2 regions of the Caloramator sp. CAR-1 genome follow, and region 2 is predicted to be linked to the other one. Evidence: riboswitches for the same ligand, from Rfam matches in the RefSeq annotation. Region 2 holds a riboswitch; the other holds the start of a gene.
What was found. Region 2 has a riboswitch for glycine ahead of Q3V94_RS04475 (PTS sugar transporter subunit IIC). Riboswitches for the same ligand answer to the same signal wherever they lie in the genome.
Positions count from the first base shown of each region.

Region 1 (12,384 bases), on a different contig from region 2:
CCTTTCCGGGCTTTTTTGTTTTCCCTCTGATGAAGAAAGGGGGTGAATTTATGAAAAAGCTGTTAAGTATAATTTTAATCCTTTTATTATTTATATCATGTGCTAGTGTAAAAAGTCAAAATATTGATACCTCAAAACAAAATATTAGTTCAACATCAATACAACAAAGCAATGAGAAGTTAAATGTAGCTAACAAAGACCCTAATAACTTACCTGTTAAAGAATTTAACAAAAGCAGCAAAGAAACTCAGGATACAAAAAAAGAATTACAAGCTACTACTAAAAAAGTTCAAAATAAGGAGATCAATATTAGACTGATTATATCAAAAGAAAATGGTAATGAAATAATATTTGATAAAACGGTAAAAACCTTATCATCCAAAAACGCTCTACAAATATTAAAAGAAAATGCAAAGGTGTATGAAGTTGGAGGTTTTATTAAGGAAATCAATGGGATTGCCTCCATTCCTCAAAATGAACTTACACAAGAAGATATTCAAAAAGGTATTTTAGGCTACGACTGGTTCATTTATTTGAATGGCAAAAAAACAAAGGTGGGCGCAAAGGATATCATCTTAAAAGATGGGAATATATTAAATTTTGATTATAAGGGATGGACTATAAAAGATTTAACACCGTAAAAGGGGGATTTTAAAGTGAAAAATTTAGGAAAGAGATTATTAAGCTTATTATTGATTATAGTTTTTATGATATCTTTAAACTTCAATGCGCTTGCAAGTTCTAAAAGTAACTTTAACAATGCCAAGACTGCTCTAAATTCTTCTTTGAAATACCTACTAACAAAAACAAAAACAAAAGGCATACAAGACTGGGATGCAATTGCACTTGCAATGGCAGGATACAAATTAGATAACATCAAATTTAACGGTAAAAGATATATCGATTTAAAAAGCAGCGATATATTAAAAGAGCTCTCATATAATTGGACAACAAGCTATGCAAAACATATTTTAACTATAACTGCCTCAGGATATGATCCTAGAAATTTTAATGGAATAGATTTAGTTGAAATTTTAAAATCCTCACAACTTTCTAATGGCAAATTTAAGGATATGATCAATGGAACAAACGAAAATTTTTTAAATGGTCATATATGGAGCATTATTGCTTTAGAAACTATAAAGGAGAGCTACAATAGGAGCGCTGCAATTTCATATTTGGAAAAAAATCAAAATAAGGACGGAGGATTTCCATTAGTCATTTCAGGAAAAAGCGATTTAGATATTACTGCAATGGCTATCACAGCATTGACAATGGCAGGCAGAAATAAAAATTCAGCATCTGTTAATAAGGCTTTAAACTATTTAAAAAATAACTTAAAGAAATTGCCTAAAGAGCAACAAACTGCAGAAACGATTGCGTGGATCCTTCAGGCGGCTGTATCATCAGGGGATGATTTGTCAAAATATATCATTAACAATAGAAACATAATAAATGAATTGCTGTTATACAAGGATAAGACTGGTGGTTTTAAACATATTAAAAGTGGGAAAGTCGATGATATAGCTACAAATCAAGTTGTAAGAAGTTTATTAAGCTATGTAAATAAGAAAAATGCATATAAAAATATTATTTGTATGAGGGGTAATTACTATAAGGCTATAAATAGAGAAGAAAGTTCTAGCTTTAATATTCTATATTCTTCTTATTTTAAGGATGTTAAACAACTTGATTTAATTGTAAAATCTAACTATTACGATGAAGCAAATATTTTATTAAATGGTGAAAAGAATTTACTTATTGCTAAAAGCAACAACGGCATAATTAAATTTTCTAAGAATTTTAATTTAAATAATTTAAACTATAGGTTAATATTAAAGAAGGACGGTAAAGTGTTAAAAGTTGTTTTAGGAAATTTTGAACCGGTAGAAAAAAGTTTCACAACAAAAGTTAGAGTTGAGGCACCCGATAAAACCATACTTGATGCTAAAGTAAGAACTGGTAATAAAATAGTTTATGACCTTCAAGGGAAAAGCTATGTCACAGAAAAGCCATCTGCCTATGCTGCTTTAGTTAGGGCATTAATAGAAAACAATATTAGTTTTAGTGTAAATTATGATTATGGGGCACCATTTATAAATGAAATAGCAGAAATAAAAAGTGGATCCTTTGGCGGATGGGATGGCTGGATGTATATGGTAAATTATGCTGAACCAAATTCAGGAATGGCGGATTATGAAATAAAAGATAATGATAATATATTAGTTTATTATGGAGATTGGGGAATAAAACCACTAAGTATAGAAATTCTTGGCGATATAAAATTAAACTCACAAGTCCAAGTCAAAGTGACATCGAATGGTAGTGCTGTAAAGGATGCTATAGTTTGCTTTGGAGAAAATAGGATTAACACAAATGAGGAGGGAATAGCAACTATAGTTTTAGATCAAGCAGGGATATATAAAGTTTATGCAGAAAAAAATATCGACGGTAAGCCGATGTATATTAGAAGTGAAAGCAAATATATTGAAATTAAATGATGGGTGGTTTTTCCACCCATCTTATTTAAAAGGTGATAACTATGTTGAATTTTTCAAGGGATAAATTCATTCAAAGATTTAATACATTAACAAATATAATTTTAATTTTGACTTATATTATAGCATTTCTTATGATAAATAATATTTTAATTTTGGCGATTATTTTAATTTCACTAATTTTACTTGCTAAAGTTAACGAGATACATAAAGAAGTTTTTGCTTTTTTTAGGTTTTCAGTTTTTATTGCACTTATAATTATTATTTTTAATTTATTGATAAACAAGAATGGAGAGACACAGATATTTATTATCGGGGACTTTTACATAACTTTAGAATCTTTTTATTATTCCTTGTTTATGGCATCAAGACTTATTGCAATAATGATGACATTTGCTTTTGGAAATTTAATAATAAATCCAGATGATGCCTTTAGTATCATATCAAAAATATTTGGTAAATCTTCACTGGTCATGAGCCTAGTGTATAGACTGAGCTTTAGTTTAATAAATCAAATAAATAATATTAAAGAAATTGAGTTTATTAGGGGAAATACATTTGAAGGAAATCTTTATAAACGAATAAAATCCTATGGTGAAGTAGTAAATATTTTGTTTTTATCTTCCCTTGAGGACTCGATAGAATTGGCAGAGGCGATGTATTCAAGAGGATATGGTTCAACAAAAAGAAGTAGTTTTAAAAATCAAAATTTCAATTTTAGAGATTATGTTATAATTTTAATGTGCACTATTTCAATTGGATTCTTAATAGGGCAGTTAATATTAGGTTTAAATTCTTTTAAATTTTTTCCCCAAATCGATAGTCCTTTAAAAAAAATTACAGTATATGAAATAATAATTTTATTTGTTTTTTATTCAATAGTATTTGTAAATTGGTGGTGGATTAATGGAAATGATAAAAATTAAGGATCTTACTTATTATTATCCCGAAACTTCAAGACCGGCCCTTGAAAATATAAATTTGACTATAAATGAAGGGGATTTTGTATTGATTGTAGGGCCTTCAGGATGTGGTAAGTCAACGATATTAAGAACAATAAATGGGCTTATTCCAAATTTTTATGGGGGGAAGATTAAGGGGCAAGTCCTTGTAAAAAATAAGAATATAAAAGATATATCAAAAAAAGAGCTATTTGAAACTGTTGGATTCATTTTTCAAGATCCAGAGAAACAAAGCGTTTATAACACGATAGAAAGAGAAATAGCTTTTGGAATGGAAAATTTGAATATGGACATAACACGCATGAAAAAAAATATAGCAGAGGTTAGTAACCTATTTAATTTGGACTTTATAAAGGAAAAATCAATAAATAATATTTCAGGTGGGGAAAGGCAAAAGGTAGAAATAGCTTCAGTAGTAGCCATGGATCCAGAGGTGATTTTATTAGACGAACCAACATCTCAACTTGATCCAATTTCTGCTGATGAAATTTTAAATGCTATAAACAAATTAAATAAGGATATGGGTAAGACAATAATTTTAGTTGAACAAAGGCTGGATAAAAGCTTTGATATGGCTGACAAAATATTGATTATGCAAGATGGAAGAATAATTAATGAGATTGGCAAAGATGAAATTAATATTTATATAGAGAAAATTAATTTTTTGCCTAAAGTGTCGATTATTTTTAAAGAAGCTGGTTTTAAAGCTGTTCCGTTAAATATAAAAGAAGCCAAAAAAATAATAGCTAATAAAAATGTCCCTAATAAAAGAGACAGTAATATAAAAAGTTTTAAAGATGAAATTTTAAAGGTAGAGGATTTATATTTTGAGTATAGTCCAAATAGACCTATCCTAAAAAATATAAATTTTAATCTACATAAAGGTGAAGTATTAGGTATAATGGGGCATAATGGAGCAGGGAAAACAACTTTATCAAAAATATTAGTTGGGTTAATAAAGAAATTTAAAGGTAAAATCATTTTAAATGGTAAGGAAATAGAAAGATTAAATGATGTTGAAAGAGTAAAAAGCATCGGATACTTGGCCCAAAATCCAACACTTTATTTTGGCAGAGATACAGTGTTTGATGAAGCTTCTTATAGTTTGAGAAATATTGGTGACTTTGATAGGGAAAAAGTAATAGAATTATTGAAAAAATTTGATTTATATGGAATAATGGATAAAAATCCTCGGGATTTAAGCGGAGGGCAGAAGCAAAGGCTTGCTATAGCATGCACTGTTGTAACAAAACCGGATATTTTAATCTTAGATGAACCAACCAGAGGAATAGATATTTATCATAAAATAGAAATAGGAAATTTTATAAAGGAATATGCCTCTTTAGGTAAATCAGTTATAATAATAACCCATGACAGTGATTTTGTTGGTGATTTTTGCGATTCAACTATGATAATGCACCAAGGTGAAATTGTTGCTCATGGGAAAACCTTAGATATACTTTGCGATGCTATATATTATTCTCCACAGATTTCAAGAATTTTTAAAGATAAAATAAAAGTCGTTAATTCAAAGGAAGGCATAGAAATACTAAAAAGGATAACTAATTATTGATGGTGATAATATGAAAAAGTTAATAAATGGACTATTTTTTGTTATTTTTATAGCTTTAATTATAATTTTGACTTATTTTAATATCGGTTTAAATTCTATGATAACAATATCGGCTGTTTTAATTATTATTTACTTTTTCTTATTGTTTGAATTTAAGGGCATAGATTCAAAAAAATTAGCAGTAATATCAACTATGGCTGCAATGGGAGGTGTTTTTAGAATTCCCTTTGCGGGTGTTCCTAATGTTCAACCTACTACTTTTATTGTGGCAGTGTCGGGCTATACTTTAGGTTCCGTTGAGGGATTTATTGTAGGTGTATTATCTGCTTTTATATCAAACTTTTTTTTAGGGCATGGTCCATGGACTTTATGGCAAATGCTTGGATGGGGGTTGTGCGGAGTATTTTTTGGAGTTTTAAGAAAACTTATAAGTAACTACAACATAGTAATATTTACGATTTTTTGTGGCTTGTGGGGGTTTATTTATGGAATAATATTGGATATGTGGTTTGTTGTGGGGTTTATTCGCCCATTAACCATTAATGCGGTTTTACTTGGTGTAGCAAGCAGCTTAGTATTTGATTCTATGCATGCTATTGGCAACATAATATTTAGCATATTATTTTCAAATAAATTTGTTAAAATATTAGATAGATTCATTAAAAGATTCGAGGTGGAATATATTGACTGAGGAGGCAATAAAATGAGATATAAGATGATTGCAATGGATATGGATGGGACATTGTTAAATAGTAATAAGGAGATAACAGAACGCACTAAGATGGCTTTAAAAAAGGCTGACCAAAAAGGTATTAAGCTTGTAGTATGCACAGGAAGAATTTTTACTTCGGCTTTATTTTATGCAAAGCTAATTGGGACTAAAGCTCCTATTATTGCTTCAAATGGTGCCTATATTAGAGAAAAGGATGAAGATAGAATTATATATAAAAAATGCTTACAAAAGGAAAAGGCAAAGGAAATAATTAAGCTTGCAGAAAATGAAGGATTTATTCCTCATGTCTTTACTGAAGATACCATTTACTCTACAAAATTAATTTATTCATCAAAAAATTATACCTTATGGAATCAGCAAATTCCGGAGAATGAAAGGGTTAAAGTTGAAATAGTTAAAGATTTATATGATGTAATCCAAGAAAATGACATTCTTAAAATCGTTGTTATGTCAGATGAATTGGATAAACTTTTTAAACTTAAAGAACATATAAAAAACAACATGGATGTTTCTGTTTTTTCTTCTTTTGATAATAATTTTGAAATTATGGCGGAGAACACATCAAAGGGTAATGCTGTTAAAATACTAGCTGATTATTATAATTTAAAAAGCGATGAAGTAATCTGTATTGGTGATAATGAAAACGATATATCAATGGTAGAATACGCAGGGCTTGGGATTGCTATGGGTAATGCAACCGAAGAATTAAAGAATATTGCAGATTTGATAATAGATTCTAATGACAATGATGGTATAGCAAAATTTATTGAAAATTATATATTATAAGGGGGTCATTATGGAAAAGGTATTTTTATCAAAGTGTGAAAATTATAATAGAGAAGAGGTTTATAGTGCAATTGATAAAATTTTTGATATGGCTGGTGGGATAGGCAAAGTTGTAAATAAAAATGATAAAGTTTTTTTAAAGATTAATCTTGTTATGAAAAAACATCCAGATGATGCCGCAACAACCCATCCTATGGTAGTTGAAGCTGTGGCAAAAAAATTAGTGGATTATGGCTGCGATGTTATAATCGGGGATAGTCCAGGAGGACCATATAACGAAAAGGTTTTGAAATCCCTTTATAAAGTTTGTGGCATTGAAGAGGCAGCTAAAAATTCCGGTTCAAAATTAAATTATGACTGCCGAACAGAAGATTTTTTAACTCCTGAAAATTGTATGATAAAAAAATTAAACATGATTAAACCACCCTTTGAATGCGATAAAATTATAACCATTTCGAAGTTAAAAACTCATGGGATGGCATTATATACAGGTGCTGTAAAAGTTTTATTTGGGATGATACCCGGAATTTATAAAGCAGAATATCATTTAAAAATGCCAGATATAAAAGACTTTTCAAATTTGCTTGTAGATATTTGTGAGACAGTAAAGCCTCATTTTTCTATAATCGATGGTATTGTTGGAATGGAGGGGGATGGACCAACTGCAGGAGTGCCTAAAAAAACTGGTCTTATATTGGCATCCTTTAATCCATATTATTTAGATGTTGCTGGTTCTTATGTTATGGGAATAAATCCTGAAGATGTTCCGACAGTTCAAAGGGCTATTGAAAGGAATTTATGCACAGGGAGGATAGATGACATAGAATTTGAAGGTGAAAATATAAATAATTTTATATTAAAATATAAGCTCCCAAATACAAAAAGCGTTAACTTTTTTAGAGGAAGAGTTCCTAAAAGAGTTGAGGAATTCTTAACCTATTATCTTTCACCAAGACCAGTTTTTCAATATGATGTTTGTATAGGATGCAACAGATGCCATGATGTGTGCCCACCAAAGTCCATTAAAATGGTGAATAACAAACCACATGTTGATTATAAAACCTGTATAAGATGTTTTTGTTGCCATGAGTTATGCCCTCAGAAGGCAGTAAAAATCCATAGAAATAAGATAATTAGTAGATTTTTAAAATAGCACAATTAGTTGTGCTATTTTTTATGTTAATTTAACTGCTAAAAAAATACAATTTTAACAAATAGGTGTATAATTAAATATGGAATTTTTTTTAATCATTTGTAATAAGTATTTAATAGTAAGGGAAAAGGGGGTTTTACAATGAATTTGGCTAAGACAAGATTAGGAGAGGCAGCAATAAAGGAAGTTGTAAAGTATGTTTTGAAAGAACCTGAGAAGAATCTTCCTAAGCTAATCAATTGGGCAGAAAAGATAGTAATAAGGGAACAGGATAAAAAATATATAGCATCCATAAAAAAATATCTTGATGACAAAGATAGCAATTGGTATAAGTATACTTACAAGCTCTTAACAGAGACGCATCCTAATGTTAGAGAAAAAATCGGTATAAATTACTTTTTAAATGCAACTTTCTTTGGCATTCCTATGCAGCTTGAAAATGAGAAGAAATATGATTGTAACATTCCATGGGCTATTTTGATGGATCCAACGTCAGCATGTAATCTTAATTGTATAGGATGCTGGGCTGGAATGTATAAAACATGGAACTTAGACTTTGAAACTCTTGATAGAATTGTAACTGAAGGAAAACAGCTTGGAATCTATATGTATATTTTCTCAGGTGGAGAACCTTTAATTAGAAAGAATGATATAATAAAATTATGTGAAAAGCACGATGATTGTGCATTTTTATCCTTTACAAATGGAACATTAATAGATGAAGAATTTGCTAAGGAAATGCAAAGGGTAGGAAACTTTGCAGTAGCCTTTAGTATAGAGGGTTTTGAAGAAGAAACTGATATGAGACGTGGAAAGGGAACTTTTAAAGCAGTTATGAAGGCAATGGATATATTAAAAGAAGCAGGTTGTGTTTTTGGCTTCTCTACTACTTATCACAGATACAATACGGAAGCTGTTGCATCACAAGAATATATAGATCTTATGATTGAAAAGGGTTGTAGATTCGGCTGGTATTTTACTTATGTCCCTGTTGGAAAAGACAGTGATGTTAACTTTATGGCAACTCCTGAGCAAAGAAAATATATGTATAAAAGAATTAATGAAATAAGAGCAAAGGATCCTATTTTTGTTCTGGATTTTTGGAATGACGGCGAATTTTCACGAGGGTGTATAGCAGGTGGAAGAAGGTATTTCCATATCAATGCAAATGGAGATTGTGAACCGTGTGCTTTTATCCATTATTCAAATATGAATATAAAAGAACACTCACTTTTGGAAGTGTTACAATCTCCTTTATTTAAGGCATATAGAAAGAGACAGCCATTTAATGAAAATCAATTAAGGCCCTGTCCGTTAATTGATAATCCAGAAGCCTTAAAGGAAATGGTTCATGAAACTAATGCATATTCAACACAATTAAACGATGATGAAACAGTAGATGAGTTATCGGAAAAGCTAATGTATTATGCAAATGAATGGGCAAGGGTTGCAGAGGAAATTTGGAATGAAAAGCATATTATTAAATAATTATTTGGCATCCGCTATGGATGCCTTTTATTTATGATAACTCTGCTTGAATAAATTTTAAATGATTGTTAAAATAAGATTAAAAGAATTCAGGAGGGATAATATTGAATTTAAATATAGTTTTATATCAGCCTGAGATTCCTCAGAATACAGGCAATATTGGAAGAACTTGTGTTTTAACAAATTCTTCACTTCATTTAATAAAACCATTAGGATTTCTGCTTACAGATAAATACTTAAAAAGAGCCGGAATGGATTATTGGAAAGATTTAGATGTGCATTATTATGAAAGTTTTGAAGAATTCTATGAAAAACATAAAGGTAAAAGAATGTTTTTATCGACAACCCGAGGGAAAAAATTATATACTGATGTTCAATATAATGTAGGAGATTTTATTATTTTTGGAAGGGAATCCTCAGGTGTTCCTGATTACATAAGGGATCTTTTAAAGGAAAACCTTATAAGGATCCCAATGGTTGAGACTACCGATAGATCCTTGAACTTGTCAAATTCAGCAGCTATTATCATGTTCGAAGCGTTAAGGCAAATTGGCTTTCCAAATATGAAATAAACAAGGAGGTTTCTATGGAAAATATAGTAATTGTAACAGATAGCACAGCAGACCTTTCTAAGGATATAATTGAAAAACATGGAGTTGTAGTTGCCCCTTTAACTGTAACTTACAAAGGTATGTCTTATAAAGATGGAGTGGATTTATCCATCGATGAGTTAATAAGCTTTTTAGATGAATCTGATGAATTGCCTAAAACATCCCAAGTTAACCCAAAGGAATTTTACGATGTATATAAAAAATTAATTGATGAAGGAAAAGAAATCATTTCAATTCATTTGTCCTCTGGTGTTAGTGGAACTTTTCAATCAGCAAATATAGCAAAAGAAATGTTAAATACGGATAAGATTCACATTATCGATTCAAAGGTTGTAAGTTTTGGAACAGGACTTTTAGTTCTTTTAGCTATTGAATTATTAAAACAAGGCAAAGCTATAAAAGAAGTTGTGGATACTTTGAAGGAATATAGCAAAAAAGTAAGAGTAGCCTTTGCTGTTGATGATCTTGAATATATTAAAAAAGGTGGGAGATTATCTGGTGCTCAGGCAACAATTGCAAAAATATTAAATATTAAACCTATAATCCATATGGAGGATGGTAAATTATATGTATATGATAAAGTTAGGGGACTAAAGAGGGCTATAGAAAGACTTACAGAATATTTAGAAGAAATGGATGTTGATACTTCTAAGCCTATAGCTGTTGGAACGGTTTCATATTTTGAAGAAAGAGAACAATTAGGAACGATGGTAAAAGAAAGATACAATATTGAAAAGATACTTAATTTTATAGCAGGGACTGTTATAGCTACTTACTCAGGACCGGGTGTTGTTGGAATATGCTTTTTCAGTAAATAGTAATTTTTCTTGTAATATTTACAAAAATTTGCAGGAAATTATTTAAATTTATTAATAATATTGAAAAAAACAATAGCAATTTATGTTAATATGTAATATAATATAATTGAAAGTTAAATAATGTCTGGATGAAGCAAGTAGGAGAGACCCTGATGGGCGCCGAAGGGGTAAGTTAGGTTAGCCGAACCTAATGATACTCTCAGGCAAAAGAACTATTTGCTGACAGAACTCTGGGCAAGCAGAGGATGTAATGGCAAACATTGCATCCTCTTTTTATTTAATATTTAAAGTTTTTAACTTTATGAGGTGTAATTTTAAATGGAAAAGGTAATAATAGTAACGAATAATGATATGGCTTTAGAAAAATTTAAGGACAAACATCAAGTAGAATTTGTAGATGGTAAGCTTTTAGATGTTTTATATAAAGTTAGGGACTATATTCATAAACATCATAAATTATTAACCCATCCTCTAATGGGTAGTATAAAGCCTAATCAGACACCCTATAAAAGTGTAGCTTTAAGTTTAAAAAAATCGGATGAGTTAGATGTTGACTCGTTAATGTATATAGAGAAAAGTATAGAAACAGCAGAAAATTTAATAAAGAATAAACCGCCAAGGGAATGGCCGGAAAATGTTCTTTATGATTTTAAGGTTATCGATTTTGATTTAATATATAATGCATTAAACAGATAAGGGGTGGTAAAATGTCAAATCATGTTTATGACATAGTTATAATTGGAGGAGGACCAGCTGGACTTGCAGCAGGTCTTTATGGGTCAAGATCAAAACTTGATGTATTGATTATCGAAAAGGGTGTATTTGGAGGTCAAGCTGCTACAACTGCAGAACTTGAAAATTATCCAGGATCAATTGAAAATTGCACAGGCCCAGCTTTAACAGAAAGAATGAAACATCAAGCAGAGGAATTTGGAACAAAATTTGTTTATGATGAAGTTGTAGATGTAGATTTTTCAGGAAATATTAAAGTAGTTAAGGGAAAAGAAGGGGAATATCACGGTAAAACTGTAATTATTGCAACAGGTGCAGCTCCAAGACTTGCAGGATTTAAGGGGGAAATTGAATTAAGAGGAAGAGGAGTATCCTACTGTGCAACATGTGATGCAGATTTCTTTGAAGGATTAGACGTTGCAGTTATTGGTGGTGGTGATTCAGCTATAACAGAAGCTTTATATTTAACAAAGTTTGCTGAAAGCGTAACAATTATACATAGAAGAGATACATTTAGAGCAGCTAAATACTTAGTTGAAAAGGCTATGAACCATCCAAAGATTAAGTTTATATTAAATAGTGTTGTTGAAGAAGCTAAAGGCGATGAAATACTTGAAGGTTTAGTTGTTAAAAATCTTCAAACTGGTGAGGTTTCAGAGGTTCCTGTAAATGGTGTATTTGTATTTGTTGGTCTAGATCCAATAACTAAGGTTTTCGAAGGAAAGATAGCCCTTGATGAAAAGGGATACATTCCAACTGATGAAGAAATGAGAACCAATGTAGAAGGTGTATTCGCTGCCGGTGACGTTAGGGTGAAGATGTTAAGACAGGTTATTACTGCAGCTGCTGACGGTGCTATTGCTGCTGTTGCTGCAGAAGAATATATTAATGAAAAATTTAACAAATAGGAGGGATAGTAATGTTAGAAGTAAATAAGGATAATTTTGAAGCTGAGGTTTTAAATTATACTGAAAAGCCGGTATTTGTTGATTTCTGGGGAGATAAATGTGAAAAGTGTAAGCAACTTATG
Region 1 is NZ_JAUONW010000008.1:14,037-26,420, forward strand. Features, by position in the region: gene Q3V94_RS01920 (DUF4430 domain-containing protein) at 51-641, shown strand; gene Q3V94_RS01925 (DUF4430 domain-containing protein) at 657-2,501, shown strand; gene Q3V94_RS01930 (energy-coupling factor transporter transmembrane component T) at 2,543-3,424, shown strand; gene Q3V94_RS01935 (ABC transporter ATP-binding protein) at 3,405-5,033, shown strand; gene Q3V94_RS01940 (ECF transporter S component) at 5,044-5,724, shown strand; gene Q3V94_RS01945 (Cof-type HAD-IIB family hydrolase) at 5,737-6,552, shown strand; gene Q3V94_RS01950 (DUF362 domain-containing protein) at 6,563-7,705, shown strand; gene Q3V94_RS01955 (radical SAM protein) at 7,847-9,193, shown strand; gene trmL (tRNA (uridine(34)/cytosine(34)/5-carboxymethylaminomethyluridine(34)-2'-O)-methyltransferase TrmL) at 9,298-9,765, shown strand; gene Q3V94_RS01965 (DegV family protein) at 9,780-10,622, shown strand; glycine riboswitch at 10,751-10,847, shown strand; gene Q3V94_RS01970 (GrdX family protein) at 10,941-11,318, shown strand; gene trxB (thioredoxin-disulfide reductase) at 11,330-12,262, shown strand; gene Q3V94_RS01980 (co-chaperone YbbN) at 12,274-12,384, shown strand, end outside.
Region 1: another riboswitch for glycine. It lies ahead of Q3V94_RS01970 (GrdX family protein); the one in region 2 lies ahead of Q3V94_RS04475 (PTS sugar transporter subunit IIC).

Region 2 (12,384 bases):
TTTTGATAAATAAATAAATAAAAGGAAATAATAGTTATTGAAAATTAAATAAAGGGAGTGATTTAAATGGAAATGTTTTGCTATCAATGCGAACAGACAGCTGGAGGTAAAGGTTGTGTTAAGGTTGGCGTTTGTGGGAAGCAACCTGATACAGCAAATTTACAGGATCTGCTTATTTATCTTTTAAAAGGAATTGCCTTCTATGGCAACATAGGAAGAAAGCTTGGAATTAAAGATGAAGAAATAGACCATTTCATTGCATACTCGATGTTTTCTACTTTAACCAATGTTAATTTTGACAATGAAAGATTTGTTGGGCTTATATTTAAGGCGGATGAATACAAGGAAAAGTTAAAAGAAATAGTTAAGAGAGAATATGAAAAAAAGAATGGGAAATGGGATGTTAAAGAACCTGAGGCTGCCCTTTACAGACCAAATGGAGGAGAAAAGGAACTTTTGGAACAATCAAAAGGAAAGGGTATAATGGCAGACGAAACATTGGATATGGATATTAGAGCACTAAGAGAAATGTTGATCTATGGTCTTAAGGGAATGGCAGCCTATGCTCATCATGCCTATATTCTCGGTAAAAAGGATGAAGAGGTTAATGCCTTTTTCCACACGGGACTTGCAGCAACATTAGATGATTCTTTAACTGTAAATGACTTAGTAAAATTATGCCTAGAATGCGGAAGGGCTAATTACAGATGTATGGAAATATTAAATGAAGGACATAAGGAACACTTTGGAACACCTCAACCGACGGAAGTTGATTTAAGTTTGAATAAGGGGCCTTTTATTGTAGTTTCGGGTCATGATCTGCATGATTTGGAGGAACTTTTAAAACAAACAGAAGGAAAAGGGATTAATATATACACCCATGGTGAAATGCTTCCTGCCCATGGTTATCCTGGGCTTAAAAAATACAAGCATTTAGTAGGCAACTTTGGATCGGCTTGGCAAAATCAACAAAGTGAGTTTGATAATTTACCAGGAGGAATTTTATTTACAACAAATTGCTTGATGCCACCTAAAGATAGTTATAAAGATAGGTTATTTACAACAAGCATGGTAGGATATTCAGGAATTCAACATATAGAAGTTAAAAATGGGAAAAAAGATTTTACCCCATTAATAAACAAAGCTTTGGAACTTGGAGGCTTTAAAGAAGATAAACCAGATAAAAAAATAATGGTAGGTTTTGGCCATGATGCGGTCATTGGTATAGCTGATAAGGTTATTGATTTGATAAAGCAAGGCAAAATTAAGAGATTCATGCTAATTGGTGGATGTGATGGAGCTAAGCCTGGTAGAAATTATTATACAGAGATGGCACAAAAAGCCCCGATGGACACAATAATTTTAACTCTTGCTTGCGGTAAGTATAGATTTAATAAACTTGACTTTGGAGATATAGATGGAATTCCAAGGCTATTAGACGTTGGGCAGTGCAACGATTCTTATTCTGCTATTAGAATTGCCCTAGCTCTAGCTGATGCCTTTAAGTGTGGAGTTAATGACTTACCGCTAAGCCTTGTGTTGTCATGGTATGAACAAAAAGCAGTGGCTATATTATTAACGCTTTTGCATTTAGGTATTAAAAATATAAGACTAGGACCAACATTACCTGCCTTTATAACTCCAAATATTTTACAGGTTCTTATAGACAACTACAATATTATGCCGATATCTAATGCAGAACATGATTTACAAGAAATTTTATCATAGGAGAGGTATCCTCTCCTTTTTATTTTTTCTTTTTTGTTTTATAATTAATTTATAAATTTATAGGGAGAGGGTTGAATATGCAGGTATTAGATTTTTTGAAATCAAATGAAGAAATAAATAAATTATTTAGCGTATACAAAAATGAATTTATAGAATCCTTTAAAAGGATAAAAAGAAGCGAGAAGAAAAAGAAATTAGCCATAAAGAAGAATAGCCAAATTATTTTTTTAAAGTGGTTTTATTCAACCTTGATTGATAACACATATTTTTCACCAGCAAATATTTTTAATAGGATAATTTATGAAAACTTTGGAGACGAAATCGCTGTTGTCCCTAACGTTGTTCCGATATTTATTGAAAATGAAATAAGGGACTTTAAGATAGAGTATAGAGTTTTTACTCTTGATAATAACTCTATATTTGATGACATAAGATCTCTACAACGATTCTTTTTAGGTAAAAAATTTGAGTTAAAAAAAATGGATTTTAAAACGATTTTTGAAAATGTACAGGATAATATATTTGTAAAAGATGAATACTACCTGTTTCAATTATTTAACATTGCGTCATATTTTAGTGCCTTTTCTTATGAGGATATAGGCAAAAAGGTATTTTTAACAGGAAACGATTTTGATGTGAATTTTTTCAACGATAGCAAATCATATTTAAAAATAATAGATTTTTGGTTACCAATAGCGGCTCAGCTATTTGAAAATTTCTTTGGGGACATGAATCCTTATACCGTTAGCTGTCTAAAAAGATATATTAAAAATAAAACTATGCTCCAAAAACTTTTAGACAAAACATTAGCAGCACTAAATATAAATAAGGACGAATTTGTGAATTATGCCTTAGGAATAGATAATGATGAATCAAAGACCTATTATGAAAATTATTTTATAGTTTCAGCCTATTTAGTAAAATATTTTGTTATTCCTTTAAGTTATTTTATTCCTATTATTCAGCCATGTTATATATCAAAAGTTAATTTTGATTTTATTTTTAACGATGCCGAAATAATACTAAAAGAAGGATATTCTTCATATGACCTTTTAAATGATCCATTCCTAATTTACGATCTTAGCCATTTTGGTAATAAACTAATGAAAAGAAGCGACAGGAGTAGATTGCAGGATGTTTTTGACACCCCTGTAAATATCGATGAAATCTTAATGACTAAGAATGAAATATATAGCAATCCTGAAATGCAGGATTTTTGGCAGAATATAGACCCTAAAGAGCTAGAAGAGCTAATTAAGCTTTTGGATGAAAAAACTGAGGAGATGGTGGTTGAAGAAAAACCGAAAAGAAAACTCCATAAAGAGGGTAATGTTATTCATCTTTTTAGCAATAAAAAATAAGAGAGGGGACGTAATGGAAAAATTAATAAAAATTTCAGTAAGGGAACTTGTGGAATTTATATTAAGAAGGGGCGATATAGAAACAGGATTATTAGCTACTGTTGATAGGGCACAGGAGGGTGCACGGATTCATAGGATGATTCAAAAAAATTACGGAAAAAATGATCAGGCTGAGGTTTATGTTAAACATTTAATCAAAAACGAAAAATATAGTATTGAAATTTCAGGAAGAATAGATGGATTGCGATTTGGAGAGATTTATACTTTAGAAGAAATAAAAACAACAACAAAGAAAATAGAGGATATAGATGTAAATTTTATGCACCTTGCTCAGGCAAGGTGCTATGCTTATATGTTCCTTAAGGAAAATAATTTAGAAAGAATAAAAGTCAGATTAATCTATGTTAATACAGATTCCTTAGAAAGTAGAGCCTTTGAATACGATTATACAATCAATGATTTAAAAGAGTTTTTTGACGAACTGGTTGAGGGTTACATAAAGTTTCTAGAAAAGTCGTTAGAACATATTAATAAAAGAAATGAAACGATAAAGGAAATAAAATTTCCCTATCCAGCCTTTAGGGAAAGTCAAAGAAAACTCTCAGTTGCGGTATATAAAACGATAATGGAGGGTAAAAAACTTTTTTTAGAAGCCCCTACCGGAACAGGAAAGACGATGGGGACTCTATTTCCTGCTCTTAAGACGTTATTAGGCCCTACTTCAAAAATATTTTATTTAACTGCAAAAACAGTTGGAAAAGCTTCTGCAGAGGATGCTATTAAGCTTTTGCAGGAAAAGGGATTGATTATTAAATCAATAACATTAACTTCAAAGGAAAAAATATGTCCTAATGAGTTAAAATGTAATCCAATAGAATGCCAGTTTGCTAAAGGACATTATGATAGAATAAACGATGCTCTTTTAAATTCTCTTTCTATGGATTTTTTTGATAAGGGAAGGATAGAAGAGCTCTCGAGAAGATACAATGTTTGTCCCTTTGAATTTTCATTAGATTTATCAATGTTTTGCGATGTTATAATTTGTGATTATAATTATATATTTGACATAACCTCAAGTTTAAAGCGATATTCCTTTGAAAGTAAGAACGATTATGTTTATCTTATAGACGAAGCCCATAACCTTGTAGATAGAGCAAGGGATATGTTTTCTATAACTTTATCATATAACGAGTTTTTTAAAGTTAAGCAAAAATTTAAATCCTTTAGAAAACTGAATTTAGCTTTAGGAAGGGTCATAAATTATTTTAATGGGCTAAGAGAAAGCATTGAAATGGATAAAGTCGCTATGACTATAGAAGATGAGTTTTTAAAAGGAATAAACAAATGTGAAGAGGTTATAGAGGAATTTGTCCTAAAAAATTTAATGAAAGATGAAGAATTATTAAACTTGTATTTTGACATAAAAAGATTTAAAAAAATAGTGGAACTTTATGATGAAAATTATAGAACGCTTTTTTTAAAGGAGGAAGATATTTTAGTTAAATTATTATGTATTAATCCTTCTAAAATATTAAAGGACATTATGGATAAAGCACAAGCAGCTATTTTATTTTCAGCTACCTTTACTCCTTTAAGTTATTATATGGACCTTTTAGGTGGGGACAGTTCTTATAAACTTAAACTTTCCTCTCCTTTTTCAAAGGAAAATATTTGTGTTATGCTTAACCCATATATTTCAACGCGACTTAATGATAGGGAAAATACTTATGAAAGGGTTGTTGATGGAATAAAAAGCCTAACATATAAAAAGGGAAATTATTTAGTGTTTTTTCCTTCTTATTTATACTTAAACGAGGTTTTAAAAAGGTTTCCTCAGGATAATGTAGAATTAATCGTTCAAAGGAACGATATGACGGAGGAAGAAAAGGAAGATTTTTTAAAAAGGTTTAGCGAAGATAGCGAAAAAACCTTAATAGCCTTTGCAGTTTTAGGGGGACTATTCGGTGAGGGTATAGACCTTCCAGGAGAAAAACTTATAGGTGTTTGTATAGTTGGTGTAGGCCTTCCGCAGATTAATTTTGAAAGAAATGTGCTAAAGGAATATTTTGACGGAAGGATTGGAAAGGGATTTGAATATGCTTATATTTATCCTGGCTTTAATAGAGTGATGCAGGCAGTTGGAAGGCTTATAAGGACAGAAAATGATAGGGGAGTTGCCCTATTGTTTGATGATAGGTTTTTAAAAAGACCATATAATAATTTAATTCCTGACCTTTGGAAACCATTGAAAATAGTAAAAGGAAATGAAGATGTGATAAATGCACTAAAAAGGTTTTGGAAAGAGAAATGATGGCTAAAAGGATAAGCCATCATTTCTTTTTTTCTTTATAAAATTTGATGAAAATTTATAAAACAAAAATCCTTGCATTAAGAAAAATATAGAGCTCATTATAAATGTAATTTCATATCCATTAGGCATCTCTGCGATTATAAATCCAGCCATGAGGGAAGAAAGAGCAACGGTTAGGTTGTTTGCTAAAACTACAACGCTGTTAAACTTTGCTTGTTCCTCTTCAGCAACTGATTTCATAATAAGGTCACTTTCGATGGGGATAGGAACATTTAAAAATAAAGCCCTTAAAAGATATAAAATAGATAAAATGCCGATTAAAAATATTGAATTAAATTTTACAAAAGAAAGGATAAATATTATTGGAAAAGACAAGAGCTTAGCATACCAGAGGGTTTTTGTCTTTCCAAATATTTTAGATGAATATGGAGAAAGCAGCATAGCTAGAATCATTCCAATAATATTAAAGTTGTTGATAAAGGAAGCACTTAATGTATTTAAGTTTAATTTGCTTATGAGAAAGGTTGTATAAAAAGGACCAATAAGTCCAAAGGCAAAGGAACCTAAAGATGTATACATTATTAAAAAAAACATCCTCGGAGTAAAATTAATTTTTATATTTGCCTTTGAAAAAGTAACTTCTTTTTTGTCGGTATTAATAAAAATAGCAGGTAAGAAACTTACTAGGGCAAAAAAAGCGAAGATTATCCATGTTTTTTCATAATCAAATTTATTTGTTAAATTTCCAGCAAGATAGTTTCCTACTAAGTTCGTAGTAACGCAGTAGGTTAATATAATACTTATAACCTTAACGGCATTGAAACCTTTAGTATTTCTAACTATAAAGGGAGTTTTTATAACCACGACGATGGAAAGACCTAATGCATATACAATTACTGCTAGAATTATATAAATAAAGTTTTTAGAAGTTGCCAGTAAAACTGAGCTGATAAAGCATAAAAAGGATGTTGCAGCAAACAATGCTTTATCGCTGAATTTAGTGCTTAAAATACCTGTAACATAAGCAAAAAGTGCAAAGGATATCGTTTGAATCAAGGATAACGTTCCTACTATATCTTCTTTATATCCTCTATGCATAACGTATGGCCCAAGCAAAAATCCATATGCACCTACGAATATGCCTAAAAAAAGTTCGAATAGAAGATAATACGTCATATTCCATTTCAGTTTTTTATCTATTTTCATTTTTAACCTCCTAAATTTAGCTTTAACCTTTTATAAATTATATCATTGTATTGATAAAATTCAATATTATGACAAAATAAATATATTTATTGATAATATTAATAATATTTATAGATATTACAAATATTTAATTGACTTCAGGATAGTTTTGGAATATAATTACATTACAAACTAAATATTGGTGGATGAAGGCCATTGAAGACATCGAATTTTCGATGACCGGAGAAGCAAGGAATGGAAGTTTCCGATCCATTCCGAAACTTTCAGGTTAGATACAATGGCCGGACACAACCCTGGAGAGACCCGTTTGGGCATCGAAGAAGTAATCTGCATTTGTGTGCAGAGAAGCTTTCAGATAAAAGGACAGGGAAAGGGAAGCATAATCTTTTTATGCTTCTTTTTCCTTGTCCTTTTATTTTTATATCATAAAGGAGGGGTTTTTATGCTAGAAGTATTAAAGGGAATTTTTTTACTTTTAATTGTTCTTGGCTTTTTTTCAGCCTTTAGTTTTAAGGCACCAAAAGGAGAAAAGGCTATGTCAGGTCTTGCTGGTGCTGCTGTTGCTACATTTTTAATTGAGGCAATTTTTAAGTATATTTTTGGGGATTTTTTAGGAATTAAATTTTTAGGTGAAGTTGGGTCATCTTCAGGAAGCATGGGTGGAGTTATTGCAGCTGCTCTTGTTTCGATAAACATGGGTGCAAACCCTATATATGCTGTTGTTGCAGCTGCAGCCTTAAAGGGAATGGGAATATTGCCTGGCTTTTTTGTTGGATATTTAATTGGTCTTGCTGGACCAATTTTAGAGAAAAAATTACCCAAGGGCATTGATATAATTGGAGGTGCGCTAATTATTGCACCGCTATCAAGACTAATAGCTCAAGCATCTACACCATTAGTTAATAGCACCCTTTTAAATATCGGAGATGTTATAAGAGTAGCAGCTGAACAATCACCCTTTGTTATGGGATTTTTGCTTGGCGGAATTATTAAGATAATTTGCACATCACCACTAAGTTCTATGGCTTTAACTGCGATGTTAAATTTAAAGGGTTTAGCAATGGGGATTGCGGGGATTGCAAGCTTTGGAGGAGCCTTTACGAATGGAGTTGTTTTTAAAAGGTTAAAAATAGGAGACAAAGGTAATGTGATTGCAGTTATGCTTGAACCATTGACACAGGCAGATTTGGTAACCAAAAATGCTGTTGTAATTTATTTTTCTGATTTTATAGTTGGTGGAATTGCAGGGATTGTTGCAGCTTATTTTAAAATAATCAACAATGCACCGGGGACAGCATCGCCAATTCCAGGCCTTTTAGCTCCCTTTGGTTTTAATAGTCCTAAAAAAGTAATAATAGCATTATTATTAGCAGCAATAGGAGGACTTATTGGTGGATTTGTAGGAACTACGATTTATATGTTCATTAAAAGGATTAGGGAAAAAAGATTAATAGTAAAAAAATATCCTATCGATAATGCTGTATAATATAAGGGGCAATTTAAGCGCCCCTTTAATTTTTGTGGTATAATAAATTTTGGTGATGTATATGGATTTGTTTGATTATATAAATAAACAAAATAAAGAAAAATTAGAGCCCTTGGCAGAAAGGATGAGACCTGAGAGCTTAGAAGAGTTTGTCGGGCAGGAGCATCTTGTAGGAAGGGGAAAGATGCTTTATAGGGCTATCGCTACAGATAATTTAACATCTGTAATACTTTATGGCCCACCTGGAACAGGAAAAACTACCCTTGCAAGGATAATAGCCAATACTACAAAATCAGAGTTTAGGCAGATAAATGCAGTAACATCCAATTTAAGTGAGATAAAGCAGGTTACTGATGAAGCAAGCAAGGTCCAAAAGTTATATGGCAAAAGAACCCTTCTTTTTATTGACGAGATACATAGATTTAATAAGCTTCAGCAGGATGCCCTCCTCCCATATGTTGAAAAGGGAACTGTTGTTTTGATTGGAGCGACAACTGAAAATCCCTATTTTGAAGTTAACAAAGCTCTCCTTTCAAGATCTTTAATATTTGAATTAAAACCCATAGAAGAAAAGGATATTTTTAAGGTGCTAAAAAGGGCACTTACTAGTGAAAGGGGATACAAAGGAAGGGATATCGAAGTTTCTGATGAGGTTCTTTGGTTTTTTGCAAAATGTAGTGGAGGGGATGTAAGAAGAGCCTTAAATGCTCTTGAAATGGCGGTTTTGACATCTAAAAAGGAAGATGGCAGGGTAGTTATAACTTTAGAGGATGCCTCAGAATGTATGCAAAAACCGCCCTTAAATTATGACAAAGATGGAGATAACCATTACGATGTGATATCAGCCTTTATAAAAAGCATGAGGGGGTCGGATCCTGATGCTGCTGTTTACTATCTTGCAAGAATGTTAGAATCTGGGGAGGATCCGATGTTTATAGCAAGAAGGATAGTTATATGTGCAAGCGAGGATGTTGGAAATGCTGATCCTATGGCTCTAAATGTTGCAGTATCTGCTGCAAAGGCTGTTGAATTTATAGGCATGCCAGAGGCAAGGATTATTTTATCCCAGGCTGCTCTGTATGTAGCTTGTGCACCAAAGAGCAATGCTTCCTATTTAGCAATCGATGAGGCAATAGAAGACGCAAGGAAGAATCCTAATATAGAAATTCCAGGTTTTCTAAGGGATGCCCACTATAAAGGTGCAAAAAGTCTCAGTAGAGGGATAGGCTATAAATATCCCCATGATTTTGAAGGAAATTTTGTATATCAAGAATATTTACCAGAAAAAATAAAGGATAGAAAGTATTACAGGCCTTCTGGAAATGGTTATGAAGCAAAAATTAAAGAAAGAATTAACCGCTTATGGAAAAAATAATTGAAATTTTTTTAACTATAAAATTGACAATTTTACTCGGATATGTTAATCTTAAAATGAAATCCTACTTTTTTAGTCAGAATTAGAGGTGATAGGATGAAGCTTTCAACTAGGGGGAGATATGGGGTTAAGGCAATGTTTGAACTTGCCCTTCACCATGGTGGCGCCCCCGTTTCAATAAAAGAAATTGCAGAACGGCAAAATATATCTGAATATTATTTAGAACAGCTTTTTTCAAACCTTAGAAAGGCTGGGCTTGTTAAGAGCATTAGGGGAGCACAAGGAGGTTACGTTTTATCACGTCCACCCGAGGAAATAACTATAGCAGATATTTTTAATGTTTTAGAAGGTCCAATTGAAGTTTCTGATTGCATAACGCAAGAAATGAATTGTTCAAGGATAAATTATTGTGCAACAAGACTTTTATGGTTAAAGATTAGCAATAGCATCAATGATATTTTAAATTCAACTACTTTACAAGATGTGGTTAACGATTATAATAACCTGCAAGAAAAAACTAAAGGAAAGGAAGAATAGGTATGGAAGGGAAAAGATTTGTTTACATGGACCATGCCGCAACAACATATGTTAAAAAAGAAGTTTTAGAGGAAATGCTTCCCTACTTTACAGAAAACTTTGGCAATCCATCGTCGGTTTACACCTTTGCAAGGAAATCAAAAAGGGCTATTGAAGATGCAAGGGAAAAGGTAGCAAAGGCTTTAAATGCTCTTCCAGATGAGATCTTTTTTACAGGCGGTGGTTCTGAGGCGGACAACTGGGCAATTAAAGGAGTTGCCTTTGCTAATAAAGATAAAGGAAACCATATAATAACAACTAAGATAGAACATCATGCGGTTTTGCATGCCTGCGAATATCTTGAAAAGCATGGTTTTGAAGTTACTTATTTAGATGTAGATGAATATGGAATGGTAGATCTTGATGAACTTAAAAGAGCTATTACTGATAAAACAATCCTAATCACAATAATGTTTGCAAATAACGAGATTGGAACAATACAGCCTATTGCTGAAATAGGAAAAATAGCAAGGGAAAAGGGAATTATATTTCACACAGATGCAGTTCAAGCAATTGGAAATGTAAAAATAGATGTTAAGGAAATGAATATAGATCTTCTATCTTTAGCTGCCCACAAGTTCTATGGGCCAAAGGGAGTCGGAGCTTTATATATAAGAAAAGGTGTAAAGATCGATAACCTAATCCATGGTGGAGGGCAGGAAAGAAGAAGGAGGGCCGGAACCGAAAACCTTCCAGGTATTGTAGGGCTTGGAAAAGCTATTGAGCTTGCTACAGAGGACATAGATGGACATAATGAAAAGATTAGAAAGTTAAGGGATAGACTTTTGAATGGTATTATGGAAAAGATTCCTTATACAAAACTAAACGGACATCCTGAAAGGAGACTTCCTGGAAATATAAATGTAAGCTTTAGGTTTATAGAGGGAGAATCTTTACTTTTACTTCTTGATCAATTTGGAATATGTGCATCAACTGGAAGTGCCTGTTCTTCAGGATCACTAGATCCATCCCATGTTCTGCTTGCTATTGGCCTTCCACATGAAATAGCCCATGGTTCCTTGAGATTATCCCTTGGGGATATGAATACAGAAGAAGATGTTGATTATGTTCTTTCAGTATTACCTAATATAGTTCAAAGGCTTAGGGAGATGTCGCCTTTGTATGAAAAATTTATAAAGGGGGAAAAATAACTATGGAATACAGCGATAAAGTAATGGAACATTTTATGAATCCAAGAAATGTTGGTGAAATACCTGATGCAAATGGAATAGGAGAAGTTGGAAATCCTAAATGCGGGGATATGATGAAAATTTATTTAAAGATAGAAGATAATATTATTAAAGATGTTAAGTTTAAAACCTTTGGTTGTGGTGCAGCAATTGCTTCAAGCAGCATGGCAACAGAGCTAATAAAAGGGAAAACAGTAGAGGAGGCTTGGAATTTAACTAACAAAGCAGTTGCTGAAGCTTTGGATGGGCTTCCAGCGGTGAAGATGCACTGTTCAATTCTCGCCGAAGAAGCTATTCATAAGGCGATAAATGATTATAGGATTAAAAACGGTCTAGAACCGTGGGAGGATAAATTCTCCAAAGGAGACCATGATCATCACGAACACCATGAATAATAAAAGCCCCGGATTTTCCGGGGTATTTTAGTGGGGTGATTTAATGAAGGAAACGGTTGTAGTAGGAATGAGCGGAGGAGTAGATAGTTCTGTTGCTGCATACCTACTTAAGGAACAGGGTTACAATGTTATAGGTATAACTATGACTTTAGTTCCAAAGGATGTATTTTATGAGGAAAAGGTTGGAGGATGCTGCTCGATTTCTGCTGTTAATGATGCAAGAAGGGTAGCTGATCAGCTTGGAATATACTATTATGTCATGAATTTTAGGGAAGTATTTGAAAAGAAGGTAATAAATTATTTTATCGATGAGTATCTTGCAGGAAGAACACCTAATCCGTGTATTGCCTGCAACAAGTATATAAAATTTGACGAATTTTTAAGAAAGGCAAATGCTCTTGGGGCTAAATATGTTGCAACAGGGCATTATGCCTCAATTAAATATGATGACGAAAGAAAAAGATATCTTTTAATAAGGTCAAGGGATGTAAAGAAGGATCAAACCTATATGCTGTATAATTTAACTCAGCATCAGCTTGCCCATACCCTAATGCCCTTAGGGGGATATACTAAAGAACAGGTAAGGAAAATAGCGGAGGATATAGGGCTTTTGGTATTTAATAAGCCTGATAGCGAAGAAATTTGCTTTGTTCCTGATAACGACTACGCAGGATTTATTGAAAGAAGAGTCCCTGATAAGGTTGAAAAGGGATATTTTGTTGATGTTAATGGGAATATTTTGGGTGAACACAAAGG
Region 2 is NZ_JAUONW010000014.1:43,604-55,987, forward strand. Features, by position in the region: gene hcp (hydroxylamine reductase) at 67-1,728, shown strand; gene Q3V94_RS04460 (hypothetical protein) at 1,806-3,089, shown strand; gene Q3V94_RS04465 (helicase C-terminal domain-containing protein) at 3,103-5,400, shown strand; gene Q3V94_RS04470 (MFS transporter) at 5,404-6,606, opposite strand; glycine riboswitch at 6,890-6,983, shown strand; gene Q3V94_RS04475 (PTS sugar transporter subunit IIC) at 7,049-8,092, shown strand; gene Q3V94_RS04480 (replication-associated recombination protein A) at 8,154-9,467, shown strand; gene Q3V94_RS04485 (Rrf2 family transcriptional regulator) at 9,564-10,004, shown strand; gene nifS (cysteine desulfurase NifS) at 10,007-11,194, shown strand; gene nifU (Fe-S cluster assembly scaffold protein NifU) at 11,197-11,628, shown strand; gene mnmA (tRNA 2-thiouridine(34) synthase MnmA) at 11,672-12,384, shown strand, end outside.